4 regions of the Methylobacterium sp. Leaf88 genome follow, and region 1 is predicted to be linked to each of the others. Evidence: predicted binding sites of a transcription regulator. Region 1 holds the regulator's gene; each other region holds the start of a gene.
The links. Region 1 encodes LexA, which represses DNA repair genes until DNA is damaged. Its sites were predicted from a motif close to TGTTCNNNNTGTGTTCNG; they were not measured.
Positions count from the first base shown of each region.

Region 2: the regulator LexA is predicted to act here: its motif matches at 3,801-3,818, upstream of ASF20_RS20470 (UvrD-helicase domain-containing protein).
Region 3: the regulator LexA is predicted to act here: its motif matches at 5,287-5,304, upstream of ASF20_RS08250 (PA0069 family radical SAM protein).
Region 4: the regulator LexA is predicted to act here: its motif matches at 2,008-2,025, upstream of ruvC (crossover junction endodeoxyribonuclease RuvC).

Region 1 covers NZ_LMMK01000015.1:55,205-62,888, forward strand. The annotation lists gene gltA (citrate synthase) at 1-1,121, opposite strand, end outside; gene gltX (glutamate--tRNA ligase) at 1,371-2,792, opposite strand; gene ASF20_RS10990 (ComEC/Rec2 family competence protein) at 2,987-5,245, shown strand; gene lexA (transcriptional repressor LexA) at 5,239-5,991, opposite strand; gene ASF20_RS11000 (DUF937 domain-containing protein) at 6,345-7,130, opposite strand; gene sfsA (DNA/RNA nuclease SfsA) at 7,294-7,684, shown strand, end outside.
Region 2 covers NZ_LMMK01000052.1:70,855-78,538, forward strand. The annotation lists gene ASF20_RS20450 (AsmA family protein) at 1-2,258, opposite strand, end outside; gene ASF20_RS20455 (hypothetical protein) at 2,376-2,627, opposite strand; gene ASF20_RS20460 (DUF2442 domain-containing protein) at 2,845-3,357, opposite strand; gene ASF20_RS20465 (DUF4160 domain-containing protein) at 3,368-3,610, opposite strand; gene ASF20_RS20470 (UvrD-helicase domain-containing protein) at 3,829-6,195, shown strand; gene ASF20_RS20475 (PhoH family protein) at 6,598-7,314, shown strand; gene ASF20_RS20480 (hypothetical protein) at 7,448-7,684, shown strand, end outside.
Region 3 covers NZ_LMMK01000012.1:396,393-404,076, forward strand. The annotation lists gene ASF20_RS08230 (aminotransferase class V-fold PLP-dependent enzyme) at 1-999, opposite strand, end outside; gene ASF20_RS08235 (UDP-2,3-diacylglucosamine diphosphatase) at 1,586-2,407, shown strand; gene ASF20_RS08240 (glycosyltransferase family 1 protein) at 2,404-3,474, shown strand; gene ASF20_RS08245 (ribonuclease HII) at 3,539-4,168, shown strand; gene ASF20_RS08250 (PA0069 family radical SAM protein) at 4,134-5,258, opposite strand; gene ASF20_RS08255 (hypothetical protein) at 5,428-5,949, shown strand; gene moaB (molybdenum cofactor biosynthesis protein B) at 5,980-6,537, opposite strand; gene ASF20_RS08265 (neutral zinc metallopeptidase) at 6,623-7,534, opposite strand; gene ASF20_RS08270 (uracil-DNA glycosylase) at 7,638-7,684, opposite strand, start outside.
Region 4 covers NZ_LMMK01000024.1:44,464-52,147, reverse strand. The annotation lists gene ASF20_RS14585 (YceI family protein) at 1-546, shown strand, start outside; gene ASF20_RS14580 (hypothetical protein) at 530-1,300, opposite strand; gene ruvC (crossover junction endodeoxyribonuclease RuvC) at 1,383-1,949, opposite strand; gene ASF20_RS14570 (hypothetical protein) at 2,295-2,489, shown strand; gene ASF20_RS14565 (methyl-accepting chemotaxis protein) at 2,539-4,005, shown strand; gene ASF20_RS14560 (YebC/PmpR family DNA-binding transcriptional regulator) at 4,020-4,766, opposite strand; gene ASF20_RS25005 (hypothetical protein) at 4,994-5,221, shown strand; gene ASF20_RS14550 (HAD-IA family hydrolase) at 5,231-5,983, opposite strand; gene rpe (ribulose-phosphate 3-epimerase) at 5,977-6,663, opposite strand; gene ASF20_RS14540 (phosphoribulokinase) at 6,695-7,555, opposite strand; gene ASF20_RS14535 (class 1 fructose-bisphosphatase) at 7,585-7,684, opposite strand, start outside.

The sequences.
Region 1 (7,684 bases):
CCCATCGCCTTGAGAGTGATGCCCGAGTAGAAATCGATGTTCGGATAGAGCTTCTTCTCGATGAAGTAGTCGTCCTTCAGGGCAATCTGCTCCAGCTGCACGGCGACTTCGAGCAGCGGATCGTCCTTGATCCCGAGCTGACCCAGCACCTCGTGGGTGGTCTTCTGCATGATGCGCGCGCGCGGATCGTAGTTCTTGTAGACGCGGTGGCCGAAGCCCATCAGGCGGAAGGGATCGTTCTTGTCCTTGGCCTTGGCCACGTACTTGGCCACGTTCTCCGGATGCCCGATCTCCTCGAGCATCTTCAGGGCCGCCTCGTTGGCGCCCCCGTGGGCGGGTCCCCACAGGCAGGCGATGCCGGCCGCGATGCAGGCGAAGGGATTGGCCCCCGAGGAGCCCGCGAGACGCACGGTCGAGGTCGAGGCGTTCTGCTCGTGATCGGCGTGGAGAATGAAGATCCGGTCGAGCGCGCGCGCGAAGATTGGATTGACCTTGAACTCCTCGCACGGAACCGCGAAGCACATCCGCAGGAAGTTCGAGGTGTAGTCGAGATCGTTCTTCGGATAAACGAAGGGCTGTCCAATCGAATATTTGTAGGCCATCGCCGCCAGGGTGGGCATCTTGGCGATCATCCGCATCGACGCGACCATGCGCTGCTGGTCGTCCGAGATGTCGGTGGAATCGTGATAGAAGGCCGAGAGGGCACCGACGCAGGCGACCATGATCGCCATCGGGTGCGCGTCGCGGCGGAACCCCTGGAAGAAGCGGTTCATCTGGTCATGCACCATGGTGTGGCGCGTGATCCGGTAGTCGAAATCCGCCTTCTGGGCCGGGGTCGGCAGCTCGCCGAACAGCATGAGGTAGCAGGTTTCGAGGAAGTCGCCGTGCTCGGCGATCTGTTCGATGGGATAGCCACGATAGAGGAGAATGCCCGCATCGCCGTCGATGTAGGTGATCTTCGACTCGCAGGAGGCGGTGGAGGTGAAGCCGGGATCGAAGGTGAACTTGCCCGTCTTCGCGTAGAGCTTGCCGATATCGATCACGTCCGGCCCGATGGTGCCGGTCTTGATCGGAAGTTCGACGTGGTTGTCGCCCACGGTGATCGTGCTGGAGGCGCTCATGGAGACCTGGACCCTTTCGTGGCAACGGGGCGGCGTCGGCCCGCGTGGCGATGCAATCGACCACCCGGGTCCGGGGTGCAAATGCAGCGCATGCTGCACTTGCTCACACGAGCATGGGGGTAGCGGATCGGCGGACCGTCATCAACCGACGGCCCGGCTCACCTCGACGTCGAAGCGAAATCCGGGCCGATTTGTCATTCTTCCACTCGGAGCACTCGGACGAACCGGCATTTTGCTGCAGTGCGGTGGTCAGCCGGTCTGGTCGCGGAGCCGGCCGAGACACTCCTCCCGGCCGAGCACGGCCATGACGTCGAAGACCGGCGGCGAGGTGGCGCGGCCGGTGAGCGCCGCCCGGAGGGGCTGCGCGATCTGGCCGAGCTTCAGGCCGTTCGCCTCGGCAAACTGCCGGACCGCGCCCTCGGTGGCGGCGGCGGTCCAATCGGGCAACCCCTCGAGGGCCGGCAGGAGGGCGGCCAGGCGATTCCGGGCCTCGTCGCCGAGCAGCCCCTTCGCCTTCTCGTCGGGCACGAGGGGCCGGGCCGCGGTGAGGTAGTAGGCGCTGTCCAGGAGTTCGACGAGGGTCTTGGCCCGCTCCTTCAGGCCCGGCATCGCGGCAGTGAGCGTCTCCCGCAGAGCCGGACTCATGGGCACCGCGATCCCCCGTGCCGGGCCGAGCGCCGGCAGCACCTCGTCGATCGCCGCGACGAGGTCCGCATCGGCCGCGCCACGGATGTAGAGGCCGTTGAGGTTTTCCAGCTTGGCGAAGTCGAAGCGCGCGGGCGACCGCCCGATGGCATTGAGGTCGAAGGCGGCGATCATCTCCTCGGTGGAGAAGACCTCCTGGTCACCGTGGCTCCAGCCCAGGCGCACGAGGTAGTTGCGCAGGGCGCTCGGCAGGTAGCCGAGGTCTCGGTAGGCATCGACGCCGAGGGCCCCGTGCCGCTTCGACAGCTTGGCGCCGTCCGCGCCGTGGATCAGCGGGATATGCGCCATGGCGGGCGCCTCCCAGCCGAGGGCATCGGAGATCTGGCGCTGGCGCGCCGCATTGGTCAGGTGGTCGTCGCCGCGGATGACCTGGGTGACGCCCATGTCGTGATCGTCCACTACGACGGCGAGCATGTAGGTCGGGTTGCCGTCCGAACGCAGCAGGACGAGGTCGTCGAGATCCTTGTTCTGCCAGACGACCCGGCCCTGCACGCCGTCCTCGACCACGGTCTCGCCGTCGGTCGGGGCGCGCAGGCGAATCACCGGCTTGACGCCGGCGGGCGCCTCGGACGGGTCGCGGTCGCGCCAGCGGCCGTCGTAGCGCAGGGGCCGCCCCTCTGCGCGGGCCGCCTCGCGCATCGCCGTCAGTTCGTCGGGCGTCGCGTAGCAGCGATAGGCGTGGCCGGAGGCCAGCAGGCTCTCGGCGGCTTCGCGGTGACGGGCGGCGCGGGCGTATTGGTAGATGACGTCCCCGTCCCAATCGAGCCCGAGCCAGCGCATGCCGTCCAGGATCGCGTCGATGGCGCCCTGCGTCGAGCGTTCGCGATCGGTGTCCTCGATGCGCAGCAGCATGCGGCCGCCGAAGCGGCGGGCATAGAGCCAGTTGAACAGGGCCGTGCGAGCCCCGCCGATGTGAAGGTAGCCCGTGGGCGAGGGCGCGAAACGCGTGACGACGGCTGACGACATCAATCTGGACTTGAATGGCTCGTGATTCGGGCGGGAAGCGGATCGACCGGCCCGGAACCGCGCGTGTAGCATGCGCGCGGGCACACGTTAAGGAATCGTCCCGTTCCCAGGATCGCAGGGCGCATCGCCGGCTCCCGGTCACGGACGCACGCCCGGAGGTTTTCGCGATGGCGCAGGCGCGGGCGATGGCGGCGATGGGGCGCATCACGCGCCACCTCGCCGCGCGTCGCCCGGGCGCCGGGCCGATCCGCGACTGGTTCCGGGCGGGATGGACCCGCGAGATCGAGCAGCGCCGGCTCTTCGCCTGGCTCGCCGTCGCGTTCGGATGCGGCATCCTCGCGTTCTTCCTCGGTACGCAGGGGACGCCGTCGCTCCTGGCGCCGCTCGCGGCCGCCGCCCTGCTCGCCGCGACGACGCCCCTCCTCGTGGCGCGCCCGTTCGGCCTGGCCCTAGTGCTCGCCGCCGTCGCCGCCCTCCTGGGCTTCGCGGCGGCCGCCGCGCGGGTCCGCTCGGTCGACGGGCCGATCCTCGCCCGCACCACGATCGGTCCGCTGGTGGGCACCATCGAAGGGCTGGACGAGCGGGAGGAGGGGGCGCGCCTGATCCTCCGCGTCGAGAGCTTTGGCACCCTCGGCGCCGAGGTCCGCCCGGTCCGGGTGCGGGTCTCCTACCGCAAGGCGAATACCCTGAAGCCGGGCGACCGCATCGCCGCGACCGCGCGCCTGCTTCCGCCGCCGGAAGCCGCCCGCCCCGGAGGCTACGACTTCGCCCGGGATGCCTTCTTCCGTGAGATCGGCGCGGTGGGCTCCCTCGTCGGCAAGGTCGACCTGCGGCCGCCGGCCGAGAGCGCGGACTGGCAGATCCGCCTCGCGGCCGCCGTCGACGCGGCCCGCAACGCCCTGACGCGCCGCATCACCGACGCCAACGGCGGACAGGCCGGAGCGGTGGCGGCGGCCCTGGTGACGGGCAAGCGCGGCCTGATCAGCCCCGAGACCAACGACATCCTGCGCGCCGCCGGCATCTACCACGTCGTCTCGATCTCGGGCCTTCACATGGTCCTGGCGGCCGGCGTGGTGTTCTGGCTCGTGCGGGCGCTTCTGGCCCTCGTTCCGTTCGCGGCACTGCACTGGCCGATCAAGAAGATCGCCGCTGCCGTCGCCATGGTGGGCGTGACGGCCTACTGCGTCTTCTCCGGCTGGGACATCGCCGCCGAGCGCTCGCTGATCATGACCCTCGTGATGCTAGGCGCGATCCTGGTCGACCGCCCGGCGCTCAGCATGCGAAACTTGGCCCTCGCCGCCCTGATCGCCCTGGCCCGCGAGCCGGACGGCCTCCTCGGCCCGAGCTTCCAGATGTCGTTCGCGGCGGTGGCCGGCCTGATTGCCTGCGCGCCGCTGATCGCCGGACGCGGGCGGCAGCGCGACGGTGCCGGCCTGCTCCCCCGGATCTTCGCCCTGGCGACCGCGGCGGTCGTCGGCACCCTGGCCACGACGCTCGTGGCCCAGATCGCCACCGCGCCCTTCGCCACCTACCACTTCCAGACGGTGCAGCCCTTCGGGCTGGTGGGCAATGCGCTCACCCTGCCGCTCGTCTCCCTGGCGGTGATGCCGTCAGCGGTTCTGGGCATCCTCGCCTATCCGTTCGCGCTGGATCAGCCGGTCTGGTGGGCCATGGGCCTGGCGGTGCGGGGGATGCTGACCATCTCGACCTGGATCGCGGGCTTCGGCAACGCCGTCGTCGTGGTCCCGGCCTTCGGCACGGGGGCCCTCGGCCTTCTGGCCGCCGCCCTGATCGTCCTGACGCTCCCGGCCTCGTCGCTGCGCTGGCTCGGCCTCATTCCGGCAGCGATCGGCATCGCCTGTGCGGCTGCCCCGGATCGCTACGACATCTACGTCGATCGGGAGGGGGCGGGCGCCGCCATCCGCCAGCGCAATGGGCGGCTCGCCACCCTTGGCCGGCCGCCCCCCTTCGTGCTCGCGCAATGGCTCAAGGCCGATGGAGACGACCGACGGGTGCAGGACGTCACGGGGTTCGAGGGCGCGCGCTGCGATCGCCTGGGCTGTACCCTGACCACACCCGACGGCCGCGTGCTCGCCCTGACCACCGACAAGCGTGCCCTCGGAGAGGACTGCGCCAGGGCCGACATCCTGATCACCCGGCAATCCGCGCCCGGCGGCTGCGCCGCATCGATCGTCATCGACCGGGATTTCCTGGGATCGCACGGTGCGACCGCGATTCGCCTCACCCGCGATGGGCCGTCCCTCGCCTCCGCGAAGCATCCCGGGGATGTCGTGCCCTGGCGTGCGACGCCTTTGCGCAAGCCGTTGTTCCCGCCGGGAACGTCCTTGCCATCTTCGACACCGCCTGCGTCGGTCTTACCGGAAATCCCCGATCGCACCCGCGACCCGTCGGATCCGTCCGGCGATGAACCGGACGGGGACCCCCTTCAGTAGCGGCGCACCAGACTGACCAGACGTCCCTGGATCTGCACCCGATCCGGCCCGAGGACCCGCGTCTCGTAGGCCGGATTCGCCGCTTCCAGGGCGATGGACGATCCACGCCGGCGCAGGCGCTTCAGGGTCGCCTCCTCGTCGTCGATGAGGGCCACGATGATGTCGCCCGTATTGGCGGTGTCCTGCTTGCGGATGACCACCAGGTCGCCGTCGAGGATCCCGGCATCGACCATCGAATCGCCGCGCACCTCCAGGGCGTAATGCTCGCCACCGGCCAGGAAATCCGGCGACATCGTCACCGAATGGCTCTGTTCCTGGATGGCCGAGATGGGCGTACCGGCCGCGATCCGACCCATCACCGGGATGGTCACGGCCCGACCGCTCTCGTCGGTGGCCTGCGTGGTCGGCAGTCGGGGCACCGATGCGCCGGCCGGCAGGCCCTTGCCCTTGCCGCCTTCGACCACGCTCGGCGTGAAGCGGCGAACCTCGGAGGCCGGAGCGGCGCGCGGGGCGCCCGCATTCCCCCCGAGGCTCTCCGGCATCCGGATCACCTCGATGGCCCGCGCCCTGTTGGGCAGCCGGCGCAGGAAGCCGCGCTCCTCCAGGGCCGTGATCAGGCGGTGAATGCCCGACTTCGACTTCAGGTCGAGGGCATCCTTCATCTCGTCGAACGACGGGGGAACGCCGCTCTCGCGCATCCGAAGCTGGATGAACTGGAGCAGGTCCAGCTGCTTACGCGTCAACATGCGGGACACTCTTCGTTAGCGCCACGGATCGCGGCGGGTGGCACTAGAAACAAACCACGAACACGTTAAACGTTCCGTAAGTGTTCTGCAAGGGTTCCCATCTCAAGCCTCTCGGACCCGATCCGTTCGATCCCCTCGGCAAGGGCGGATCCGGGCGTCGCCCGAGCGCCACGCCGGCCTGCCGCTGCGGCCATCGCTGCGACCGAGTGGTGCCCCGATCCGACGAACGAGTTGGACGGCCGGCGTCGGAACCGGTCGGCAGGGCGCCCGGGCGCAGCGCCCTCGGGTCGATGGCCCGGCGACGATCGGTTCTCTGCCGTCCTCTGTCGGCGTCGCCGACGGCGGGTCTTCGGCTAGCGCTGCCCGGTGCGTCCTGCCTTGGGCCGGTCACCCGAACCGTTGCCGCCCGTCTCGGTGGGATTACGGGGATCCTGCCAGAAGGTATCGAACAGGCGCTGCATCGCGCGGGCGTTCTCCTGCTGCACCTCCAGGCCCGTCTGGAACATCTGCTGCATCACGTCGAAGGGCGCTTCCGTGGCCGACCTGTCCGGCGCGGCGGACTCCGGCCGGGGCGAAGCCGCGAGCCACTTCGACGCCGCACGCGGCCGTGCCTGGGGCGAGGGCGTCGCGGGCTTCGGGGCCTTGGCGCCGGAGTTCAGGAACGCCTGCATCATCTCCGACCAGGCATTGGGCGGGAAGCCGAAGGGGTTCGCCTCGGCGCGCGGGACCGGCGCCGCGGCAGGCGCTTGGTTGATCATGACGTGGACGATCCCCGCCACCACCATGCCGGCCATGATCGGCAGCATCTGCTTCAAGGCCGGCATCGCCACGCCGCTGACGGCAGCGGCCTGCTGCAGAACGGCCTGACTCAGATGGGGCGAGCCGAAGAGTTGCTGGACCAGCATGTCCATCTGCGGCGTCGCGCTCGACGACTTCTGCGCGGCGGGGCCGACGAGATTGAAGAGGTGGGCGAAGCCGGTCGGATCCTGGGCGACGTTCCGCTGCAGCCCCATCGTGAGGGCCGGAAGCAGGGCTTCCATCGCGCGCAGGCTCTGCTCCGGCGACAAGCCGAACTGCCGTCCGAAACCCTGCGCGTTGGGGCCCGCCTGCGCCTGAAGGATGTCGAACAGATTGAACATGGCGGCCTCGCGGACGAACTGCGGCTTTCCCGGTCATCGACCCGGGCGCGCCGCGCGAATTCTGTCGCATCCGGTCGGTACTGACCAGCCCGGGCGCCTCACGACGGCCCGATTCCCCGTCGACGGGGGCCCGTATCAACCCGTTTCTTGCCCCGGACCCGCGATGCGCTTCCCTTCGCCCCTGATCGAGGCGCGCCTGTTGCGTCGCTACAAGCGCTTTCTCGCCGATCTGCAGCTTGCCGACGGGTCCGTGATCACGGCCCATTGCCCCAACCCGGGGGCGATGCTGGGACTTGCGGTGCCGGGCGCGCGGGCCCTGTTGTCCGACGTCCGGGGCCCGACGCGCAAGCTCCCCTTTTCCTGGGAACTGGTGGAGGCGGATCTGCCCGGCGGCCGGCAATGGGTTGGCATCAACACGATGCGGCCGAACGCCCTGGTGGCGGAGGCCTTCGCAGCCGGCGGCCTGCCCTGCCTCGCCGGCTACACGGGCCTGCGGCCCGAAGTCCGCTACGCCCGGGCAAGCCGGGTCGACTTCCTCGCCACGGGGGAGGGGA
Region 2 (7,684 bases), on a different contig from region 1:
AGCGGCGCGAGATCGGGCAGGGCGAACTGAAGCGCGCCGGCTCGCGGCAGGGGCTCGGCGGCGTCGAGGAGGATCGGCTGCACCGTCGCGACGGTGATGTCGGCGACCGTCCCGCTCAGGCGCAGGGCGAGCCCCCCGGGAGACGCGGTGCCGTCGGACGGGGCGGGTACGCCGGCGATGCGCAGGTATCCGGGCCGGCGCAGGGCCGGGACATCGGTGCGCCCGAACCAGGGGGCCGCGTTCGCCGTCGCGATGGTGAGGTCGAGGGTGTCGATGCGGCCCGCCCGGCTCAGGAGGTCGAGGTCGAGGGTGCCGCCCGCCGCGTCGCCCTTGGCGCCGACCCGCAGGGTGTCGGCCGCGCCCGCATCCCGCTCGAGGTTGACCGCGAGGTCGAGGGCCCCGTTTCGCAGGAAGGCCGGGACCCGGCGGGCCTCCGCCACCCAGACCCGGTCGAGGAGCGCGAACAGGGGGGCGGCCACCGCCGCCGAGACCTGCCCGGCGATCCGGCCCGTGCCGTCCGGGCTGATCCGGCCCGAGAGCTTGGCATTGGCGCCGGCCAGGTCGGTGATGGCGAGGCTGTCGACCACGAGGCTCGGGCCGTCCGACTGGATGCTCGCCGCGATGGTGCCGTTGCCCGAATGAGCGCCGGCGGGCCCGTAGCGCACGTCCCGGGCCTGGAGCGTGATCCCGACATCGTGGCCCCGCAGGTCCGCGAGGGTGCCGCTCAGCACCGGCAGGGCGGCGATGTCGATGCCCTGCGCGGCGAGCTGTGCATCGAAGCGGCCGCGCGCCGGTCCCTCGGCCGCCGTGTAGCGGGCATTGCCGGTGATGCGGGCCTCGCCGAGCCCGAGGCGCAGGTTGCGCAGGGACACCGTGCCGGCGGCCACCGAGAGGTCGGTATTGACCTGCACCGGACGACCGTCCATCACCGCCACGGCCGGGCCTTCGAGCCCGAGGCGCCGCAGGTAGCGGCCGAACCCGTCGGAGGCCGGCGTGTCGAGGGACAGGCGCCCGGTGAAGCGCAGGCCGGTCTCGGTGTCGATCTCACCGCTGGCGCCCAGGGCCGTGGCGCCCGGCGCGGTGACGTCGAGGCGGCGCAGCACCACGCCGCCGGTGCGGTCGAGGGTGCCGCTGGCGGCCAGCCCCGTCCACTCGTCGAGGCCGAGGGCCAGGCTCTCCGCCGCGAGGTCCAGGTCCACCATGATCGGCAGTCCGAGGCCGTTGCGGCCGCCGGTGTTCGGCAGGCCGCGGGCGATCAGCGCCTGTCCGGCCGCCGAGGTCAGGAAGGCGTCGAGGTCGAGGCGACGGGCGGAGAGCGCCAGGGCGCCGCGCCACTGCTTCAGGTCGAGCTGACCCGAGCCGCCCAGGCGCAGGGCCTGGCCGCCGGGATCGATCTCCAGGGCGACGTCGGTGAACCGGGCCGTCAGGCCGCGCCCCTTGAATTTGCCGGCAAGGGAGAAGGGCAGATAGGCGCCCGCCGCCTGGACCGGCGGCCCGACGACGATCCGGGCGCTGCCTTCGGCCACCGCCGAGGTCAGGCGCTGTCCGCCCGTCGCCGTGCCGGCGGGTGCGAGGCCGATGCGGGCATCGGCCTCGAAGCGGGGCTGCGTGTCGCCGCCGCCCGCGATCTTCACGTTGACGCCGTCGGGCCCGAGCTCACCGGTCGAGACCCGGAAGGGGACGCCCCGGCTCGTGCCTTTGGCCCGCCAGGGGCCGACGAGGGCGGGCGCGGAGACCTGAAGGGCCTCGGCGTAGAACTGCTCGGTCCGGCCCGTCGCGAGCACCTGGGTCGTCAGCACGAACTGCCGGATCGACAGGTCCTCGATGGCGAGGTCGCGCCGCAGGGCCGCCGACAGCCCGCGCGTGGGCAGGAGCATCGCCTCGCCATCGGTGACGGGGAGCTTGACCTCCGCCCGGCCGACCCGCGTCTCGGTGAACAGGATCTCGCCCTTCAGCAGGGGCGCCAGGGCGATCTCGGCCTTGATCCACTGCAGGTCGAGCTGGGGCTGGTCGAGGGCGGGCTTCTGCGCGGCGCCGGCCCCGGACCCCAGCCGCAGGCGATCGAGCTTGAGGCGCGGCGAGGGCAGGAGCCGGACACCGATACGGCCCTCGGTCTGAGCCGCGACCCCGAGGGAGCGCGCGATCGTCCGGTCGATCGTGCCGCGATAGCCCTCCCAGGCCACGAAGGGCGGGACGGCGAGCGCCGCGACGAGGAGCAGGATGACGGCGCCCGCCAGCGCGGTCAGGATGTCACGCACCGTCTCTGTTCCGCCTCGTCACCCGGGTCGGGCCCCGCTCCGTCGGCGGACATAGCACAGGGAACGCCCGCGCGCGCCAGGGCCGGCGCGCCGCGTCCGGCGCCCCGGGGCCGCGGCTCAGCGACGGCCCGGAACGACGATCGGGGCGGGGGGCGCGCTCGGCCGGAACAGGTCGCCGCGCTGGATCTGCAGGCGCGTCTGGTTGGTGTCGAATTGCTGGCGCTGCTCGATGCCCCGGAGTTCGCTGCGGTTGGACAGGCGCTCGTTGGTGGCATTCAGGCTGTCGACGCCCCGCGACGAGACCTGGGCGAGGGCCGGACCGGCGGCGAGGAGCGCGAGGCCGGCGAGAAGGGCGGGGGAGCTACGCATGGCGGCGTCCTTGTCAGGTGCACTGTGATGTCGTGATCTGGTGAGACGACCTGCCGGTGGGAAGGCGGGTTCCGGTTTTCGAAGGTTCTGCGACGCTGCGTGAGACTGCCGCATCGATCGTCGGCAGCGACGGGAGGTTGCGGGTTTCCGTCCTCTTCCGTCCTTGGCCGCCGGAGTCTCAGTGTGTCGCGGCCTCTGCTTGGCGGACCGCGCCACCCTACGCCGCGCTGGGTGCGCCCACGCGGCGCGGGCGGCCCCGCTTGCGCGGCCGGTAATGGGCGTGGAGCAGGATCGGGTCGCGCAGGGCCGCCCGACACGCCATCGCAACGGGAGTCGGCACCGCGCTGATGCCCGCCTTGTAGGCGTTCCACGTGCTCAGCGAGAGGCCGAGGAAATCCGCGGATTCCTGGTTCGACAGTCCGGCGGCTGTCTGCCACGCAGTCACCTCCGCGCGGCCGAACCGCCGCTGTTCGTCCGCGATCAGCCTGAGATGATGCGCATCGATGGCGAGGTCCCCGTCCTCGCTGCCCCATTCCACGGAGGTCCCGTGATCTCCGAGCTGGACCGTCGCGAACAGGGCCGGATCGTTCAGAGGCGACAGGATCTCACCGCCGGTAGCGATCCATCCGGCGAGGTCCACGCGGTCGGACCGGTCGTCGCGCCACATCACGCAGAGGCCGGTGGGACCCGTGGCGATGACGGTTGAGATGCGGGGCAGGGGATCGTTCACGGCAACCTCCTCAGGCAATCGGGAAGCGGGCGTTGGTCCGATTCCATTCGGCCGCGACGGCGGCGCGGTTCTCGGCGGCCCAGGCCAGGGCCTCGCGCTCGATCTTGCCCGGCAGGGCGCCGGCCAACAGTCGGAGGGTGGCAATCTCCACGAGAGCCTCGTCATCCGGTGTCAGGATGTGGAAATGCGGCGGCAGATGATCGTTGGCATAGAACCGAATGATGATGCTCCCCGACTGATAGAGCTCGCCCATCGCCGCGCCTCACCCATCCCGTCGAGACATAGTCCTGGCCCGGGCTGGCGGAAATTCCTCATCCGATTTTCGGATGAATTTAATCGCCGATCCGACACTCTCCGGGATACGAGGTGCGTCCGAGATGGAGCCTCGGAGACCGTCCAGGCGGAGGCCGGGCCACTCCGGAAACGCGCGCGACCCTCGACGCCGTTCGCGTTTTGGTCCAGGGATGCGCGATGACTCAACGCTTCGACGCGGCCGGCGCATCCGCCTCCGACGCCGCCCCGACCTCCATCGCCGCCCGTGCCATGGCCTCCCTCCGGCCGCAGGGCTCGCCCTACCTCGAAGGGCTGAACGCCGAGCAGCGCCGCGCCGTCGAGGCGACGGACGGGCCGGTGCTCGTGCTGGCCGGGGCCGGCACCGGCAAGACACGGGTGCTGACGACGCGCATCGCCCACCTGATCGCGACGGCCAAGGCGCGGCCCTTCGACATCCTCTCGGTGACCTTCACCAACAAGGCCGCCCGCGAGATGAAGCACCGCATCGGCGGGCTCATCGGGCCGGCCGGCGAGGGCATGCCCTGGCTCGGCACCTTCCACTCCATCGGCACCAAGATCCTGCGCCGGCACGCCGAACTGGTGGGCCTGCGCTCCGACTTCACGATTCTCGGGATGGACGACCAGCTGCGGCTGATGAAGCAGGTCATCGTCGATCAGAACATCGACGAGAAGCGCTGGCCCGCGCGCGCCCTGTCCTCGGCCATCGACGGCTGGAAGAACCGCGGCCTCCTGCCCGAGCAGGTGCCGCCCGGCGAGGCCCAGGCCTTCGCCTTCGGCAAGGGCGGGGCGCTCTATGCCGCCTATCAGGCCCGGCTCCTGACCCTCAACGCCGCCGATTTCGGCGACCTGCTGCTGCTCTGCCTCAAGCTCTGGCGCGAGAACCCCGACGTGCTGGAAAACTACCAGCAGCGCTTCCGCTACATCCTCGTGGACGAGTACCAGGACACCAACGTCGCCCAGTACCTCTGGCTGCGCCTGCTGGCGCAGGGCCACCGCAACGTCGCCTGCGTGGGCGACGACGACCAGTCGATCTACGGCTGGCGCGGTGCCGAGGTCGACAACATCCTGCGCTTCGAGCACGACTTTCCCGGCGCCGTGGTGGTCCGCCTGGAGCGCAACTACCGCTCCACCGGCCATATCCTCGCCGCCGCCTCCGGCCTCATCGCCAAGAACGAGGGCCGCCTCGGCAAGACCCTGCGCACCGAGGACGTCGCTGGCGAGAAGGTGACGGTGTCGGGCGCCTGGGATTCGGAGGAGGAGGCACGCCAGGTGGCGGAAGCCATCGAGAGTCTCCAGGCCCAGCAGCATCCCCTCTCGGAGATCGCCGTGCTGGTGCGCATCTCGGCCCAGATGCGCGAGATCGAGGACCGGTTCGTCCAGCTCGGCCTGCCCTACCGGGTCATCGGCGGCCCGCGCTTCTACGAGCGGGCCGAGATCCGCGACGCGCTCGCCTATCTGCGCGTCACCGCCAACCCCTCCGACGACCTCGCCTTCGAGCGCATCTTCAACACGCCCAAGCGAGGCCTCGGCGACGCCACCCTGCAGGCGCTGCACGCCTATGCCCGGGCCGAGCGGGTGCCGCTGCTCCAGGCGGCCCGCCTCGTCGTGGAGACCGACGAGCTGAAGCCCCGCGCCCGGTCCGGCGTCCGCGCCCTGGTCGAGAGCTTCTCACGCTGGGCCCGGCTGGTGGGAACCCAGCCGCATTCGGAGGTGGCGCAGACCATCCTGGAGGAATCCGGCTACACCGAGATGTGGCAGAAGGAGAAGTCGGCCGACGCCGCCGGACGCCTGGAGAACCTCAAGGAGTTCGTCCGCTCCATGGAGGAGTTCCCGGACCTCGCCGCCTTCCTCGAGCACGTCTCGCTGGTCATGGAGGCCAGCGAGCAGGAGGGGGCCGACCGGGTCTCGCTGATGACCCTCCACGCCGCCAAGGGCCTGGAATTCGACACCGTCTTCCTGCCGGGCTGGGAGGATGGCCTGTTTCCGAACCAGCGGGCGCTCGACGAGAGCGGCCGCGCCGGGCTGGAGGAGGAGCGCCGCCTCGCCCATGTCGGCCTGACCCGGGCCCGCAAGCGCGCCAAGCTGTCCTTCGCCGTCAACCGGCGCATCCACGGCCTGTGGTCCTCCACGGTGCCGAGCCGCTTCATCGACGAGTTGCCCGAGGACAGCGTCGACGTGATCGATGCCCCCGCCCACTTCGCGGCCGGGGCCTCGCGCTTCGACCGGAACCCGGCGCCCTTCGGCTCGTCCTACGGCACGCCCGGCTGGCAGCGGGCCCAGGCCAATACGGCGCAGTCCGGAAACGCCAACGGCTACGGGGTCGGCAACCGTTCGCCGGCCAGTCGGGGCGGCCCGCGCCAGATCGAGGGCGAGCTCATCGCCAAATCGACGGGCGCGCCCTCCGCTTTCAGCGTCGACATGCGGGTGTTCCACACCAAGTTCGGCCCCGGCACCGTCGCGGGTGTGGACGGCAACAAGCTGACCGTTGATTTCGACAAGGCCGGCCGGAAGATGGTCCTCGACAGCTTCATCCAGGCGGCCTGATCGCGGGACGCGGGGGCTGCGGAGGACGTCTGGCGGATGCAGACTGCGTCTTTTGCGACACAGCCCAGGGCAATCGACCGCCGCGGCGGATCGGCTCCCGCAGCGCAGCATCGACGCAGACTTTTTACATCATTCCGAAGAATAGTGGATGTCACGCCCCTGTCGCGCCCGGCGCGGCATGGTGCGTGCAACGCACAGTCCTGCGGTCATCGGGACCGTATCGGGAATCCACAGCCTTGAGGGACCCGTCCGGAACTTGAGGGCGGTCTCCGGATTGGCTGTGAAGCGGGCGAAGTCGAAAGGATCGCCGAAACGGGATCAATCGAAAGTGATGCGAAGCAAGTTCAGCAAGTCAGGCTCAGATTAAATCCAGGTTGGCAAGTCCGGTTGGAGTGTTGATCGATGAAGAGACGCCGCGCACGACTTGAACTCGTCGAGGACCGTCCGGTCCGGCTGCACAAGACCCGCTTCGACGAAGAACGCAACCTAAGTCCGATCCAGCCCCTCACCGACCGGCAGGCGCAGTACCTCGACGCCCTTGCCCTTCACAAGCAGGTGATCGTCCTCGGCCCCGCCGGCACCGGCAAGACCTTCATCGCCGGGACCCGCGCCGCCGACCAGCTCCGCCAGCGCCGCATCGCCAAGGTGATCATCACCCGGCCGAACGTGCCCTCCGGCCGCTCCCTCGGCTTCTTTCCCGGAACGTTGGAAGAGAAGATCGCCCCCTGGGTCGCTCCCCTTACGGAGACCATGAAGGAGCGCATGGGCGAGGCCGCCTTCGAGATCGCGGTGAAGACCGGCGACATCGAGGTGGTGCCCTTCGAGGTCATGCGTGGGCGCACCTTCAAGAACTGCCTCGTGATCCTCGACGAGGCCCAGAATACCACCACCGCCGAGATCAAGATGTTCCTCACCCGCATCGGTGACGATTGCCAGGTGATCATCAACGGCGACGTGTCCCAGACGGACTTACGCGAGACGTCTGGCCTGCGCACGGTGATCCACCTGATCAAGAGTCGGATGATGCCGATCCCGGTGGTAGAATTTACCCTCGACGATATCGTCCGCTCCGGAATTTGTGCTGAGTGGGTGCGGGCTTTCGAGGAAACGAATCTCTGACTCAGGTGTTGTCAGCGGCGGGCCGGAACGGGGCCTGCCGCTCACTCCGGTGCGCGACACGAGTTTCTCGGCCTCGGGTGCGAGAGAACAAACCGGGTGCCGCGCTCGGACAAATGAGAATGGGAGTCTTCACGTGAGGAAACTGACCCTTGCCTTCGCCGTGCTCGCCTCGCTCGGCGGTGCCAGCCTCGCCACCTCCGCCTCTGCCGCACCGGGTGCCCCGCTGGGCGTGACCGCCCCCGAGACCGTGTCCACCGTGCAGATGCGCATGGAGCGCCGGATGGAGCGTCGCATGATGCACCGTCGCATGGAGCGCCGCATGATGCGCCGTCACATGGAGCGCCGGATGATGCACCGTCGCATGATGCGC
Region 3 (7,684 bases), on a different contig from region 1:
GCGCACGTAGGCGTGCTTGATGATCGCGGCGGCGTCGACGCCCTCCGGCACCAGGATGGCCGTGACCGTGTCGGAGTTCCACTTGGGCTCCTTGGCACAGGTCTTCAGGCCCCAGGCGGCCACGGCCTGGCGGGTCGCCTCGCCGAGGACGTGATGGCGGTGGTAGACGTTCTCGAGGCCTTCCTCGTTAAGGCAGGCCAGGGCCTCGCGCAGGCCGTAGAGCAGCGGCAGCGACGGGGTGTAGGGGAAGTAGCCGGCCGGGTTCTGCTTCTGGTGGTCGGCCCAGTCGAAGTACACGTGTGCGAGGCGGTCGTTCTGGCCCGACGAGGTGTCGGCGGCCTTGAGCGCCTTCTGGCTGACGCAGATTACGCCGAGGCCGGCGGGGAGCATCAGGCCCTTCTGCGAGCCGGCGATGGCGCAATCGACCTTCCACTCGTCCATCTTGAAGGGGAGCGAGCCGATCGAGGAGACGCCGTCGACGAACAGCAGGGCCGGGTGGCCGGCGGCGTCGATCGCCTTGCGCACGGCACCGACATCGCTGGTGACGCCGGTGGCGGTCTCGTTATGGACGACCATGACGGCCTTGATCTCGTGGTTCTTGTCGGCGCGCAGGGCCTCGCCGATCCGCTCCGGGTTCGCACCCGTGCCCCACTCCTCGTCCTGGACGATGACTTCCAGGCCGAGGCGCTGGGCCATGTCGATCCAGAGGTGGCTGAACTGGCCGAAGCGGGCGGCCAGGACCTTGTCACCGCGTGACAGGGTGTTGGACAGGGCGGATTCCCAGATGCCGGTGCCGGAGGCCGGGAACAGGAAGATGGTGCCCTCGGTCGAACCGTAGACGGCCTTCGTGTCCTGGAAGAGCGGCTTGGTCAGCGTGGGGAAGTCCACCGAACGGTGATCCTCGGACTGCACCATCATCGCGCGCATCACGCGATCCGGGATGTTCGTCGGGCCCGGGACGAACAGGTGGTTCCGGCCGGGACGTCGCGTTGCCGCCATGATGTTTTCTCCGTTTCTCACGTTAGTGACCACACGCGCCCTGGCGTGCGGCGACAATGATGCGCCGAGGGTTGAAGCGGATCGCACGGGGCGTCCCGGGACGATCCCGAGTGCTCGTAGCGGCCGCTGGTTAGATGAATCGCGGGACGAACTCGTACGTGCGCGACCTGTGGACGGATACAGGACCCAGGTCCGCCCGCGCCGAAGAAAGCCCTTCGACGCCCGTCGCCGCGCGCGCCACCGAATACCACAAGCCTCTTCTCCATGGGCCGGGTCGCGCGACACGCGCTGACCGCTGGGCCGTTTCAGCGTCGTCGTCCCCGGGGACGGCACCCTTAGTTCGCCTCGATGGGCTCCGGTCATGCGTTCTCGAACGCCGCCCGGTGGGGCACCTTGAGCGGGACTATGCCCGGCTTCCCGCCGAAAGGAAAACCCGAAATACTTGGTCTCAAATCAAAATTTTTTTTGTGGAAGAAGAGCTTACGTCGCGGCGCCGAAGGCGGCCGGTCTGGCGAGGCCGACGTCATCAAACTGATACGGGAATCCGGTTTGGCTCCAGGGATCGGAGGCTGTCCCGGAGGCGAACGTGGGCGAAGACACCGAGACGACCCGCGTCCGGACCCTGTTCCTGTCCGACATGCATCTGGGGACCAAGGGTTGCCAAGCCGATCTGCTGCTCGAATTTCTGCGTGATTACGATGCGGACGAGATCTACCTCGTCGGCGACATCGTGGATGGCTGGCAACTCAAGTCCGGCTGGTACTGGCCGCAGAGCCACAACGACGTCGTGCAGAAGCTCATGCGCAAGGTCCGCAAGGGCTCGACGCTGGTCTACGTCCCGGGCAACCACGACGAGTTCCTGCGCGACTATATCGGCATGACCTTCGGTGGCATCGAAATCGCCGATCAGCGGGTGCATGAGGCCGCCGACGGCAAGCGCTACCTCGTCATCCACGGCGACCAATTCGACATGGTGGTCCGCCATGCCCGGTGGCTCGCGTTCCTGGGCGACGGCGCCTACACCTTCGCCCTCTTCGTGAACACCTACGTCAACACCGTGCGCCGCCGCCTCGGCCTCGCCTACTGGTCGCTCTCCGCCTGGGCCAAGCTGAAGGTCAAGAACGCCGTCAACTTCATCGGCAAGTTCGAGGAATTGCTCAGCGCCGAGGCCAAGCGCGTCGGGGCCGACGGGGTGATCTGCGGCCACATCCACCACGCGGCCAACCGGCAGATCAACGGTCTCACCTACCTGAACACCGGCGACTGGGTGGAATCCTGCACCGCCATCGTCGAGCACTACGACGGCTCCATGGAGGTGTTGCACTATCCGAGCCTGCTGAGGGCCCGCGCCGGGCTGACCGATCTCGTCGGACGCACGCGGCCCGACGGAGCCCGGGCGGTCGCGTGAGGCTCCTCATCGCGACGGATGCCTGGCATCCGCAAGTCAACGGCGTGGTCCGCTCCCTGGAGAACATGGCCGCGGCGGGGGCTGCCTACGGCTTCGACCCGGTGTTCCTGACCCACCAGGACTTCGCCTCCCTCCCCCTGCCGGGCTATCCCGAGATTCGGGTCGCCTACGCCACCAAGCGGCACGTGGCACGCCTCTGGGACGATCTGCAGCCCACCCACGTCCACATCTCCACGGAAGGGACCGTGGGCTATGCCACGCGGCGATACTGCCTCGCCCATGGCCGTCCGTTCACCACGAGCTATCACACCCGCTTCCCGGAATACCTCTCCGCCCGGGCCCCCGTGCCCGAAACCTGGAGCTATGCCTGGCTGCGCCGGTTCCATGGCGCGGCCAACGGCACCATGGTCTCGACCTCCTCCCTGGAGCGCGACCTCCACGCGCGCGGCTTCACCAACCTGATGCGCTGGACGCGCGGCGTCGACACCGAGCTGTTCCGGCCTCGCCCGCCGGATGCGCCGGACCTTGCCGGGCTGCCGCGGCCGATCTTCCTCTCGGTGGGACGGCTCGCGGTGGAGAAGAACCTCGAGGCGTTCCTGCGCCTCGATCTGCCTGGAACGAAGGTCGTCGTCGGCGACGGCCCGGATCGGGCGCGCCTCGCGGGGATTGCGCCGGCGGCCCGCTTTCTCGGCATCCGCACCGGCGCCGCCCTCGCCGCCCTCTACGCCGCTGCCGACGTCTTCGTGTTTCCGAGCCTGACCGACACCTTCGGAATCGTGCTTCTCGAAGCCCTCGCCTGTGGCGTCCCCGTGGCCGCCTATCCCGTCACCGGGCCCCTCGACGTCATCGGCCGGACCGGTGCCGGCGTCCTCGATCACGACTTGCGTGCGGCCGCCCTGGCCGCCTTGGCAATTCCGCGGGAGCGTTGCCGCAGCGAAGCCCTGCGGTACACCTGGGCCGAGAGCGCGCGGCAGTTCTACGACAACATCGCTCAAGCCCATGGCAGCACGTCCGTCCGGGTACGGGCCGCGGGCACGCCATCGCGGGGCATCGTCGAACTCGGCTGACGCGTGGACCCGACTGACCGCGCACGCTAGGGGAAGGGATCAGCCCCCTGCCCGGACCCTGCCGATGCCGCCCTTCGACCCGCGCCTGGCGGAGACCTACCCGGCCGTGATCGGCTGCGACGAGGTTGGGCGGGGGGCCCTCTGCGGCCCGGTGATCGTCGCGGCGGTGTGGTTCGCGCCGGCTGCATTCCCGCCCGAGCTTCTGGCGCGTCTCGACGACAGCAAGCGCCTGAAGGCGGCCGAGCGCGAGGCGTTGACTCCACTCATCCGGGCGTGGGCCCGCGTCGCGGTGGCGGCCGGATCGCGCGCGCTGGTGGATCGGATCAACGTCCGCGCCGCCACCCTCGACGCCATGCAGCGCGCGGTCCTCGGCCTGCATCTCGACGCACCGGTCTGGGTCGACGGCCGCGACACGATTCCGGGACTCGCCCTCCCCGGCCGCGCCGTAGTGGGCGGCGACCGGCTGGTGCCGCAGATCGCCGCCGCCTCCATCGTGGCCAAGACCCTGCGCGACGCATTGATGCGTCGGCTGGCCGGGCGCTACCCGGACTACGGCTGGGCGAGCAACGTCGGCTACGGCACGCGCACCCATCTCGCCGGCCTCGCACACCGCGGCCGCTCGCCCCATCATCGGCTCAGCTTCACGCGCGCCTACGATCTCAGAACAGGCTCAACTGGTCGCGCGGAACCCTAAACAGATCGACGCGCAGGCGACGACGGACTTCGGGATAGCCGAGGCGCTGCCGGGCGAGCCGCATGCGCTGGCGGATCAGGTCGGCATAGGCGCCGGTGCCGGTCATCCGCGTGCCGAAAGCGGCGTCATAGGCCTTTCCGCCCCGCGCGGCGCGGACCAGCGACATGACGTGGCGCTGGCGACCTGGGTAATGCTCGGCGAACCAGTCGTTCACCAGGTCATCGAGTTCGAGCGGCAGGCGCAGGAGTACGTGGCTCGCCTCCACGGCGCCGAGCGCCCGGGCCCGGGCGAGGATCGCCTCGAGCTCGTGGTCGTTCAACGAAGGGAAGATCGGCGCGGCGATGACCATCACGGGAATGCCCGCGGCGCTCAGGCGGGCAATCGCGTCCAGGCGCTTTTGCGGATGCGGCGCGCGGGGCTCCAGCCGGCGTGCCAGGACTGGATCGAGGGTGGTCACCGAGATCGCGACCTTCACGAGACCGTTGCGCGCGAGGTCGGTGAGGAGGTCGAGATCGCGCACGACGAGATTCGATTTCGTCACGATGCCGACCGGGTGGCGGAACCGCGCCAGGACCTCCAGCACCGCGCGGGTTACGCGATGCTCCCGTTCGATCGGCTGGTAGGGATCGGTGGCGGTGCCCAGGGCCATGGTGGCGGGACGGTAGCCCGGTACCGACAACTCCGCTTTGAGCAGAGCGCCGGCACCCACCTTCCGGAACAGCTTGGTCTCGAAGTCGAGGCCCGGTGAGAGGCCGACATAGGCGTGGTTCGGACGGGCGAAGCAGTAGACGCAGCCGTGCTCGCAGCCGCGGTAGGGATTGATCGAGCGATCGAACGAGATGTCGGGCGAGGTGTTGCGGGTGATCAGCGTGCGGGCATGCTCCGGCCGCACCTCGGTCCGGACGGGGACCGCCTCCTCGTTGCCGGACCAGCCGTCGTCGAAGGTTTCCCGTCGGGCCGCCTCGTACCGTCCGCTCGGATTGGCCGTGGCACCCCGGCCCCGCCGCCCCATCGGCTGCGGTGTGGTCTCGCCGAGGCGTCGCGCAGCCGCGGGGCCGGCGGACGATGGGCGAGTGGCGTCTGCTGGCATGGGCGAGGTTCATCCATTGGGATCGGACGAGAACGTATCATGAACAAATGCTCGGGGCGCTGCAAAAATTTCAGGCAGAACGCGTGTCGTGTCGCGTTTCCACCCATTTGCGTCCTCTGCGTCGCCGCGATGTGGCTTGGCGCTACGCGAAAATACGGTATGCGCGCGCATGCTTTCGGCTCTCATCTCCGTGGCGCGGCCTGCCGACCCCGATTCCGTCGATCATCTCGCCGATACGCTAGGCGCGCTGGTCGCCGGAGTTGCGGCGGGACTCGTCGGTGACGCGGTGATCGTCGTGCCGGTCGCGAATGCGATGATCGAGGCCGTGGCCGAGGCGACCGGCGCGACGGTCGTTCTGCGTGGTCGTGGGTCGTCGCCCTGGTCGGCCGGTGCGAAGATCGCGCGCCGGGACTGGGTGCTGTGTCTCGAGGCCGGCGATGTTCCCGCCGAGGGTTGGATCCGTCTTCTGGACCGCTTCATCGGGACGGCCCGCCCGGAGGTGTCTTTGGCCCGCTTGCGCCGCCCCCATACCGGCCTGCCGGCACGCCTGGCCGCCGGAGGGGAGCGCGTCATCGGCGTGAACGCTCCACGCCCAGGCGATCTGGTGCGCCGCGAACGCCTGCTGGCGGGCCCGAAATTCAACCGCCGTTTGAAGGCCCGTCCGCTCGCGGCGCGCCTCGACCGGGCGTAATCGCCGCGGATCGCGGGTCGACCGTCCCGCCTACACCGAGATCGAAGCGCCGCGACGCAGGTGCTCGTCCAGGCGGGGCATGATCTCGACGAAGTTGCAGGGCCGATGGCGGTAGTCGAGCTGCGCGGCCAGGATGCCGTCCCAAGCGTCGCGGCAGGCGCCGGGAGAGCCGGGCAGAACGAAGATGTAGGTCGCGTTCGCGACGCCCGCCGTGGCGCGTGACTGCAAGGTCGAGGTTCCGATCTTGTCGTAGGAAATGCGGTGGAAGACGGCCGAGAAACCATCCATGCGCTTCTCGAACAGGGGCTCGATTGCCTCGGGCGTCACGTCGCGACCCGTGAAACCGGTGCCGCCCGTGGTGATGACCACGTCGACGGCCGGGTCACGGCTCCAGCGATCGACCTGTCCGCGGATCGCCTCGACCTCGTCGGGGACGATGGCGCGGGCGGCCAGGGTGTGCCCCGCTGCCGTGAGGCGCTCGACGAGGGTGTTGCCGGAGCGGTCGTCCCCCTCGCTGCGGGTGTCCGATACCGTGAGGACCGCGATGGCCAGCGGGATGAAGCTGCGGGTCTTGTCGGATGCGACCATCTTGGAATGCCTTCAACCGAACGCGGGCGGGACAGGACCGATCCTACGCGAAAGTCCCGCCCCCCGACAGCGCGCCGGCTGCAGCTCAGTTCCGCGCGGCCCGGAACGTGTCGCAGGATTTCGTCTGTCCGCTGCGATAGCCGGTCATGAACCAGCGCATCCGCTGCTCGGATGAGCCGTGCGTGAAGGAATCCGGCACGGCATACCCCTGCGACTGCTTCTGAAGCTTGTCGTCACCGATGGCGCTCGCCGCCTGCATCGCCTCTTCGATGTCGCCCTGCTCCAGAGCGTTATACTTGTCGTTGGAATTCTTGGCCCAGACGCCCGCGAGGCAGTCGGCCATGAGCTCGGTGCGCACGGACAGCTGGTTCGCCTCGGTCTTGCTCGACGCGTTCTGCTGGCGGCCCTGGACCTTGCCAAGAATGCCGAGTTCGTCCTGCACGTGGTGGCCAACCTCATGGGCGATGACGTAGGCGTAGGCAAAGTCGCCCTTCACGCCGAACTTCTGCTCCATCTCCTTGAAGAACGAAGTGTCGAGATAGACCTTCTTGTCGATCGGACAGTAGAACGGCCCCATGGCGGCCTGGGCCGAGCCGCAGCCGCTGCGGGTGCCGCCGGTGTAGAGCACCATCGCGGTCGGGCGGTACTGGCGGCCCGTCTGGTTCGGCAGGACCTCCTTCCACACGTCCTCGGTGTTGCCGAGGATCGCGGCGGCGAAGCGCCCGCTCTCGTCCGTCGGCTTGGTCTTGCGCTGGGCCTGGGTCTGGGGGTCGACCTGCTCCTGGCGCGGGCGTCCTCCGCCGGACATCTGCTCGGCACCGCCGATCAGGACCGCCGGGTTGATGCCCGTGACCCAGCCGATGATGCACAGGATCACGATGGTGCCGATGCCAAGGCCACCGGCTCCGCCGCCGGGAAAGCCGAACCCACCACCGCCACCACCTTCGCCGCGCCGATCCTCGACATTGTCCGACGAGCGGAAATCTTCCCAGCGCATGATCTCGTTACACCCTGTCCGGCCACGCGGCGTCACACACGGCCGCGTGAAGTAAGTCGCAGCTACGGGATACGGTTCCGCTTGGGCGCCGGCCCGAGCGGGCTCAGGCCTTCCCGTCGAGGGCGGCGCGCAAGGTCCGGAAGTCCCGCC
Region 4 (7,684 bases), on a different contig from region 1:
GCCGCGCCCTCCAGCGATCCGACCCAGGTGCGTCCGGGCGCCTACGTGCTCGATTCCGCCCACGGCAAGATCACCTGGTCGGTGAGCCACCTCGGCTTCTCGACCTATTACGGCCAGATCACCGACGTGACCGCGCAGGCGGTGCTCGACCCGAAGGAGCCGGCCAAATCCACCCTCACGGTCACCATCGGCACCGACAGCGTCAACGGCCTCAACGACCGGCTCAACCAGCACCTCAAGGCGCCGGACTTCTTCGACACCGCAAAGTTCCCCAAGGCCACGTTCACCGCGACCAGCATCGAGCCGACGAGCCCCGCCACCGCGCGGGTCAACGGCGACCTGACGCTCAAGGGGGTGACGCGGCCGGTGGCCTTCGACGCCACCTTCAACCAGGCCGGGATCAACCCGGTGAACCAGGCCTACACGGTCGGCTTCGACGGACGGGCGGTGATCAAGCGCTCGGATTTCGGCATCAACGCCTTCCTGCCGCTCCTCGGCGACGAGGTGTCCCTGCGGCTCGAGGGCGAGTTCAAGGCCGTGGAGTGAGGCCGCGCCCCGACGGCCCCAGGCGCCGGTAGATCGCGGCGAGGAGGGCCGTCACCAGGACGAGCAGCGCCATGTCGATCAGGCTGGAGGCGAGGATCCGGACGGCCAGGACGACGGGGGGCAGGTCGGCCCCGGAGCGCTCGGGCGCGTGCAGCATCCGGTCCACGAGGCCGAGCGGCAGGATCGTGGCCACGAGGATCACGCCGATTCGGGCGGCCGATCCACGGGTCATCGCGAGCACGCCGCGCAGGGTCGCCTCGGGGGCGCCGACCGCCAGGGCCGGCGCGAGCAGGCTTGTCCAGATCTGCAGGAGCAGGAGGGCGATCCAGGCGAGCAGGCCGACGATCAGCGGACCCGGACCGAGCCGCTCCGGCGCGAGGCCCCGGTCCAGCACCCCGCTGACCAGGAGCCAGAACAGCTCGAGGGCGAGGAAGTCCTGGAACGGCCCCGCCCGGCCCGCCACGACCGCCCGCACGGAGCCGTCGGCCCCGAGGAGGAGCCGGAACATCGCCATCCAGTAGGGGGCGAGCAGGATCGTGCAGAGGCCGTCGACCAGGAAGAGGTCGTCCTGGAAGCGCGCGGGACGCGTCGGGTCGCCCATCAGCGTGTGGGCCGCCTCCTTGGCCAGGACGACGAGGAACGCCGCGGTGGTCGCCGAGCCGAGGGCGCGGATCGCCGGAAGCGCGGACCGCACGCCCTCCCGCAGCGTCTCGCCGACCGGCAGCGCCGGCCGCGTCGTTCCCTGGTGGGCCATTCCGTTCGATCTCCGCCCCGCGCGCGCGTCGCGCACAGAGGCACTGCACAAGCGCCCGGGCGGAGTCCAGGGCGCGGCGCGGTCAGGTGCGCGCCAGGGCCGCCGCGATGCGGGCCGCCGCCAGGCTGCTCGTCCCGGCCACGGGGGCGTGCTGGCGCTTGAGGGCATGGGCGCCCCGGTGGCTGTTGTGGGTGATGGCGATGGCGAGCGCATCCGCCGCGTCGGCCACCTTGAACTCGGCCTTCGGCAGCAGGAACTTCACCATGGCCTGGATCTGGACCTTGTCGGCATGTCCCGAGCCCGCGACCGTCTTCTTGATCAGGTTGGCGGAATACTCGAACACCGGCATGCCGGCGAGCGCCGGGACCAGCAGCGCCACCGCGCGGGCATGGCCGAGCTTCAGCGTCGCCTGCGCGTCCTTGTTGACGAAGGTCTCCTCGACCGAGACCTCGTCCGGCTGGAAGGCCCCGACGATGCGGGTGATGCCCTCGTAGAGCTCGCGCAGGCGCAGGGCGAGCGGCAGGTCCCCGTCCGAGGTGACGACGCCGCAATCCACGTAGGCGAGCTTGGTCCCCGTGGCCGTGACGACGCCCCAGCCGGTGCGCCGCAGGCCCGGATCGATGCCGAGGATGCGAACGGGAACGGTCATGCGGACTGGGTCATGGCTGGCGCGGCTCCGGGCGCGAAGATCGCGCCGTCCGAGCGTTAGGGACATACCGTGAACGGAGCGTTATGCCAATCCGCGCCGCGGCGATGGCGGCCGCGGTGGCGCGACGGACCGAACAAACCCGTCGCAAGGAAATCCGGACCTCTCGTCGGACCAAACGGACGCGATGCGTCCGCGCGGGGCGGTCGTTACGAAGGACGCGGATCGATCGGACGAGACAGGCAGACCGGCGCGGGGACCTCCCCGATCCCAGACGGCCCTGTAACCGCTCCTTAGACTGTTCGCCCGTATTCTCACAGGACACCATTCAGGCGGACGGGTTTCCTCGTGATCGACGCCCAGGCCCATCGCCCGAACCGGCTCCGCGGACCCGTGGCGATCCTCGCGACCCCGATCCTGCCGGCCGGTCTGGCGGCGCGCGCCGGATCCTCCGACCGCGTCTCCCGGCTCGACGCGTCCGGAGCCCGGCTCGTCCCCGACGCCCGGTTCGCGACGGGCTGCACGCCCGCCTCGCGAACCTGATCGCTCCGACCCGAAGACCCCGACGCTCCCCTCTGGATCCGACCCGGCGATGACGACCCTCGACACCCTTCGGCAGCGTTTCGGCCGCTTCCTCATCGGCCTCCTCTGGCTGCACCTGCCGATCGTCGTGCTCGCCGCCTGGATCGCCGGCAATCCGATGCTGGTGCCGGTGTCGGTCGCCGGCGCCCTCGCCGGCCTCAGCACGCTGATGTGGCGGCGCTCCGCCATCGGCCCGGCGACCCGGCTGGTGAGCAGCCTGTCCCTGATCGGCATGGCCGCGATCCTGCTCTCGGCCTTCGCCGGGCATCCGTGGCAGGTCGACCTGCACATGTATTTCTTCGCCGGCCTGGCGGTGATCGTCGCCTGGTGCGACTGGACCATCCTGGTGGCCTGCGCCGCCGCCGTCGCCGGGCACCACCTCACCCTGAACCTCGCGATGCCGGCCCTGATCTTCTCCGGCGCCGCCCAGCGCTCGGACCTCGCCCGCGTGATGCTGCACGCGGTCATCCTGATCCTCGAAACGGGCGTGCTGGCCTGGGTCGCCCGCACCCTCGCGACGGCCTTCGCGGCGCAGGCGGCCTCCGAGGGCGCCATCCGCGCCCAGATGGAGCGCATGCAGGCTCTGGAATCGGAGACCGCGCTGGCGCGGGAGGGCGCCGATGCGCAGCGCAGGGCCGCCCTGCGGCAGACCGCCCGGTCCTTCGAGTCGACGGTGAGCGGCATCCTGAGCCGGGTCACGCAGGCGGCGGGGGCGCTGCAGGGCAGCGCGCAGACCATGACGGGAACGGCAGAGGGCACGGCGGGGCGCGCCGGGTCCGTGGTCGGCACCGCCGAGATGGCCGCGCAGAATGTCGGTCGGGTGGCCGGTGCGGCCGAGGAACTCGGCGCCACCGTCGCGGAGATCGGCCGGCAGGTCGCGGATTCGGCCCGGATGGCCCAGGGCGCGGTGGGGCAGGCCGATGCCACCGGCCGCCTGGTTCACGCCCTGAGCACGGGCGCGGCCCGGATCGGGGACGTCGTCGGCCTGATCTCGGGCATCGCCGGCCAGACCAACCTGCTCGCCCTCAACGCGACGATCGAGGCGGCACGGGCCGGCGAGGCCGGTCGCGGCTTCGCCGTTGTAGCGGCCGAGGTTAAGGAACTCGCCAGCCAGACCGCCCGGGCGACGGAGGAGATCACGCAGCAGATCCACGCGATCCAGGGGACGACCGGCGAGGCGGTGACGGCCATCGAGGCCATCGCCGCGCAGATCCGCACCATGAGCCGGACCGCGGACGCCATCGCGGCGGCGGTGGACCAGCAGGGCTCCGCGACCCGGGAGATCATCCGCAACGTGGGCGCGGCGGCGACCGGCACGGGGGCGATCACCGACACCATCGGGGGCGTCGCCCAGTCGGCCGAAGCGACGGGTGCCGCGGCCGCCTCGGTTCTCGTCTCGGCCTCCGCGCTGGCGCAGGAGGCCGATCAGCTCGGCACCGAGGTGAACCGCGTCCTCGAAACCCTGAAGGCCGCCTGACGGGCCGGCTTCGATCAGCCCTGGAGCTTCTCCATCAGGGCGTCCGAGAGCGCGAAGTTCACGAAGACGTTCTGGACGTCGTCCTGGTCCTCGATCACCTCGACGAGGCGGATCAGCTTCTCGCCGGTCTCGTCGTCGACCTCGATGGTGTTCTGCGCCTTCCACACGAGGGCCGTGCGGCGCGGCTCGCCGAAGCGGGCCTCCAGGGCCTTCGAGACCTCGCCGTAGGCCTCCTGCGCGCAGGTGATCTCGTGGCCGGATTCGTCCGAGCGCACGTCGTCGGCGCCGGCCTCGATGGCAGCCTCCAGCATGGTGTCGGCATCCGCCACCTTGGCGTCGAACTCCACCACGCCGACATGGTCGAACATGAAGGAGACGGCGCCCGTCTCCGCCAGGCTGCCGCCCGACTTCGTGAAGGCCGAGCGCACGTCGCTGGCCGTGCGGTTGCGGTTGTCGGTCTGCGCCTCGACGATCAGGGCGGCGCCGCCGGGGCCGTAGCCCTCGTAGCGGATCTCGTCGTAGCTCTCCGCATCGGCCCCCTGCGCCTTCTTGATCGCGCGCTCGATGTTGTCCTTGGGCACGTTCTCGGCGCGGGCCGCGATGATGGCGGCGCGCAGACGCGCATTCATCGCCGGGTCCGGCAGCCCGAGCTTGGCCGCGACGGTGATCTCGCGGGCGAGCTTGCCGAACAGCTTCGAGCGGACCGCGTCGACGCGGCCCTTCCGGTGCATGATGTTCTTGAACTGGGAATGGCCGGCCATGACGTGACCCTAGACTGGTAGGAACGAGACCGGATCGCGGGGGCCAGGTGCCGGGGCCATGTGCAGGGGCCATGTGCCGGGGCGGCGGGTCCGCGAAGCCGGACGGAAACGGGGTTGGCCGGCTTATAGGCCGCGGGCCGCGCCCCTGACAACGCTGCGCCGCAGCGTGCGCGGCCGCGGGCGGTATCCCCCATGGCTATCCGGGGGACAGGGACTATCCTGGGGCGATGACACAGCAGGCCATCGATCGGGCACGGCCCGAAAGCTCCGGCAGGGATTTCCGCGCCCGGCCCGGGCCGGACGCGCAGACCCATCGGGACGCGCCGACGACACCGCGCTGGCTCAAGCTCGGCCTCGCGGGCGCGCTCGGGATCGTCGCCGGCGCGATGCTGTTTCCGACCCGCGCCGAGGGCGCGCCGCCCGGACGCGGCGGGACGCGGCGCCCCGGGCCCTGACGTCCGCTGTCAGCCGGTGACCCGCGCGTGCCAGTCGCGCAGGGCGGCCACGGTCACGACGCCGTCCGGCCAGGCATATCCGGACAGGTGCCGGTGGGGTGCGCCGGGCTCGCCGAGATCGGAGACCGCCGAGAACGCCCCGTCGAGGCGGTGGCTCTCGGTGTAGCGGCTGCGCGTGGCGATCACCGGCAATCCGGCATCGAGGGCCGAGCGGATGCCGGCGGCGGAATCCTCGAAGGCGATCGCCTCCGAGGCCGAGACCTCGAGGCGCGCGAGCGCGAGATCGAAGACGTCGGGGGCCGGCTTCTTGCGCGGCGCCTCGTCGCCGCAGGCGATGACGTCGAAGGGGACGTCGCCCGCGGGAAAGTTGATCCGCAGCAGGGTGTCGACGTTGGGTCGGCTCGTCGTGCTGGCCACCGCGAGCTTGAGCCCGGCCGCCCGCGCCTCCGCGATCAGGCGGCCCACCCCGGGGCGCAGGGCGAGGCTGCCGCCCTCCACGAGGTCGCCATAGCGCCGGGTCTTGCGGTCGTGGATGTCGCCCAGGCGCGGGCGCAGGGTCTCGACCGCGTCGGCGTGCTCGGTCTCGACGTAGTGGCGCAGGCGTTCCTTGCCGCCCATCACCGTCAGAAGATCGGCGTAGCGGGCCGGGGACCAGGACCAGGGCAGGCCGAGATCCGCGAAGGCGCCGTTGAAGGCCTGCCGGTGGAGGTCCTCCGTCTCGGCGAGCGTCCCGTCGACGTCGAAGATCAGCGCCCTCAGCATGAGAGGGGACCGCCCCCGACCGCCGCAGCGCCCGCGCGGATCGCCGCGATCCGGTCCGCGTAGCCGGCCGGCCCGCCCTTGAACACGGCATTGCCGGCCACGAAGGCGTTGGCGCCCGCGCGGGCGGCCAGGGCCACGGTCTCGGGGCCGATGCCGCCGTCGACCTCGATGTCGATCGCGCGGCCGGCGGTCATCGCCCGGATCCGCCGGATGGTCTCCAGGGTCGAGGGAATGAAGCTCTGGCCGCCGAAGCCCGGATTGACCGTCATCACAAGGACGAGGTCGACGAGGTCGAGGAGCGGCTCGATCGCCGAGGCCGGCGTCCCCGGATTGAGGGCGATGCCGGCGCGCTTGCCCAGATCCCGGATCGCCTGGAGCGAGCGGTGGATGTGCGGGCCGGCCTCCACATGCACCGAGATCGCATCGGCGCCGGCCTCCGCGAAGGCCGCGAGGTAGGGATCGGCCGGGGCGATCATCAGGTGCACGTCGAAGGGCTTGGTCGAGTGCGGCCGCAGGGCCTTGATCACCGCCGGGCCGAAGGTGAGGTTGGGCACGAAGTGTCCGTCCATCACGTCGAGGTGGATCCAGTCGGCCCCGGCCTCGGACACCGCGCGCACCTCCTCGCCGAGCGCGGCGAAATCCGCCGAGAGGATCGAGGGCGAGATGATCGGGCCGTTCATGGTGGGTTCCTCCGGAGCCTCGTGACCGCGCTCAGGCCATGCGGCGCTTGCGCTCGACGAGCTGCATGATGATCGGGGTCAGGATGAGCTGCATGGCAAGGTCGAGCTTGCCGCCCGGGATGACGATCGAATTGGCGCGGCTCATGAAGGAGCCCTGGATCATCGAGATCAGGTAGGAGAAGTCGATGCCCTTGGGGTCCTTGAAGCGGATCACCACCAGCGATTCGTCGGCCGTCGGGATCCAGCGGGCGATGAAGGGGTTCGAGGTGTCCACCGTCGGCACCCGCTGGAAGTTGATGTCCGTCCAGGTGAATTGCGGGCAGATGGTCTGCACGTAGTCGGGCATCCGCCGCAGGATCACGTCGGTGACGGCCTCGGTGGAATAGCCCCGGAACGAGCGGTCCCGGTGCAGCTTCTGGATCCACTCGAGATTGATCACCGGCACCACGCCGATCTTCAGGTCGGCGTAGCGGGCCATGTCGACGTTGTCGTCGACGACGCAGCCGTGCAGGCCCTCGTAGAACAGCAGGTCGGATCCCGGCGCGAACGCCTCCCAGTCCGTGAAGGTGCCGGGCTCGGTGCCGTAGAGCGCCGCGTCCGCCGCATCGTGGGCGTAGTGCCGGGTGCGCCCGCCCCCGGATTCGCCGTAGGTGCGGAAGACCTCCTCCAGCTCCGGCAGGAGATTGGCGCGCGGCGCGAAGTGGCTGAGGTTCGGCTCCGCGACCATCATGCGGCGCATGGTGTCGCGATCGTAGGCGTGAAACGCATCGCCCTCGATGTAGACCGCGCTCACGTCCTCGCGGCGGAAGATCTGCTCGAAGGTGTTGCGGACCGAGGTGGTCCCGGCCCCCGAGGAGCCGGTGACCGAGATGATGGGGTGACGCGCCGACATCTGTGTGCGTGCTGTCCCGTGCGGGCGCGCTAGCTGCGCATCAGGCCGCGCTGCCCGAACAGGGGCGAGCGACCGGCGGCGGCGTTGCGGCCATCGTAGTACTTGGCCACGCAGGCGACCTCGTCGAGG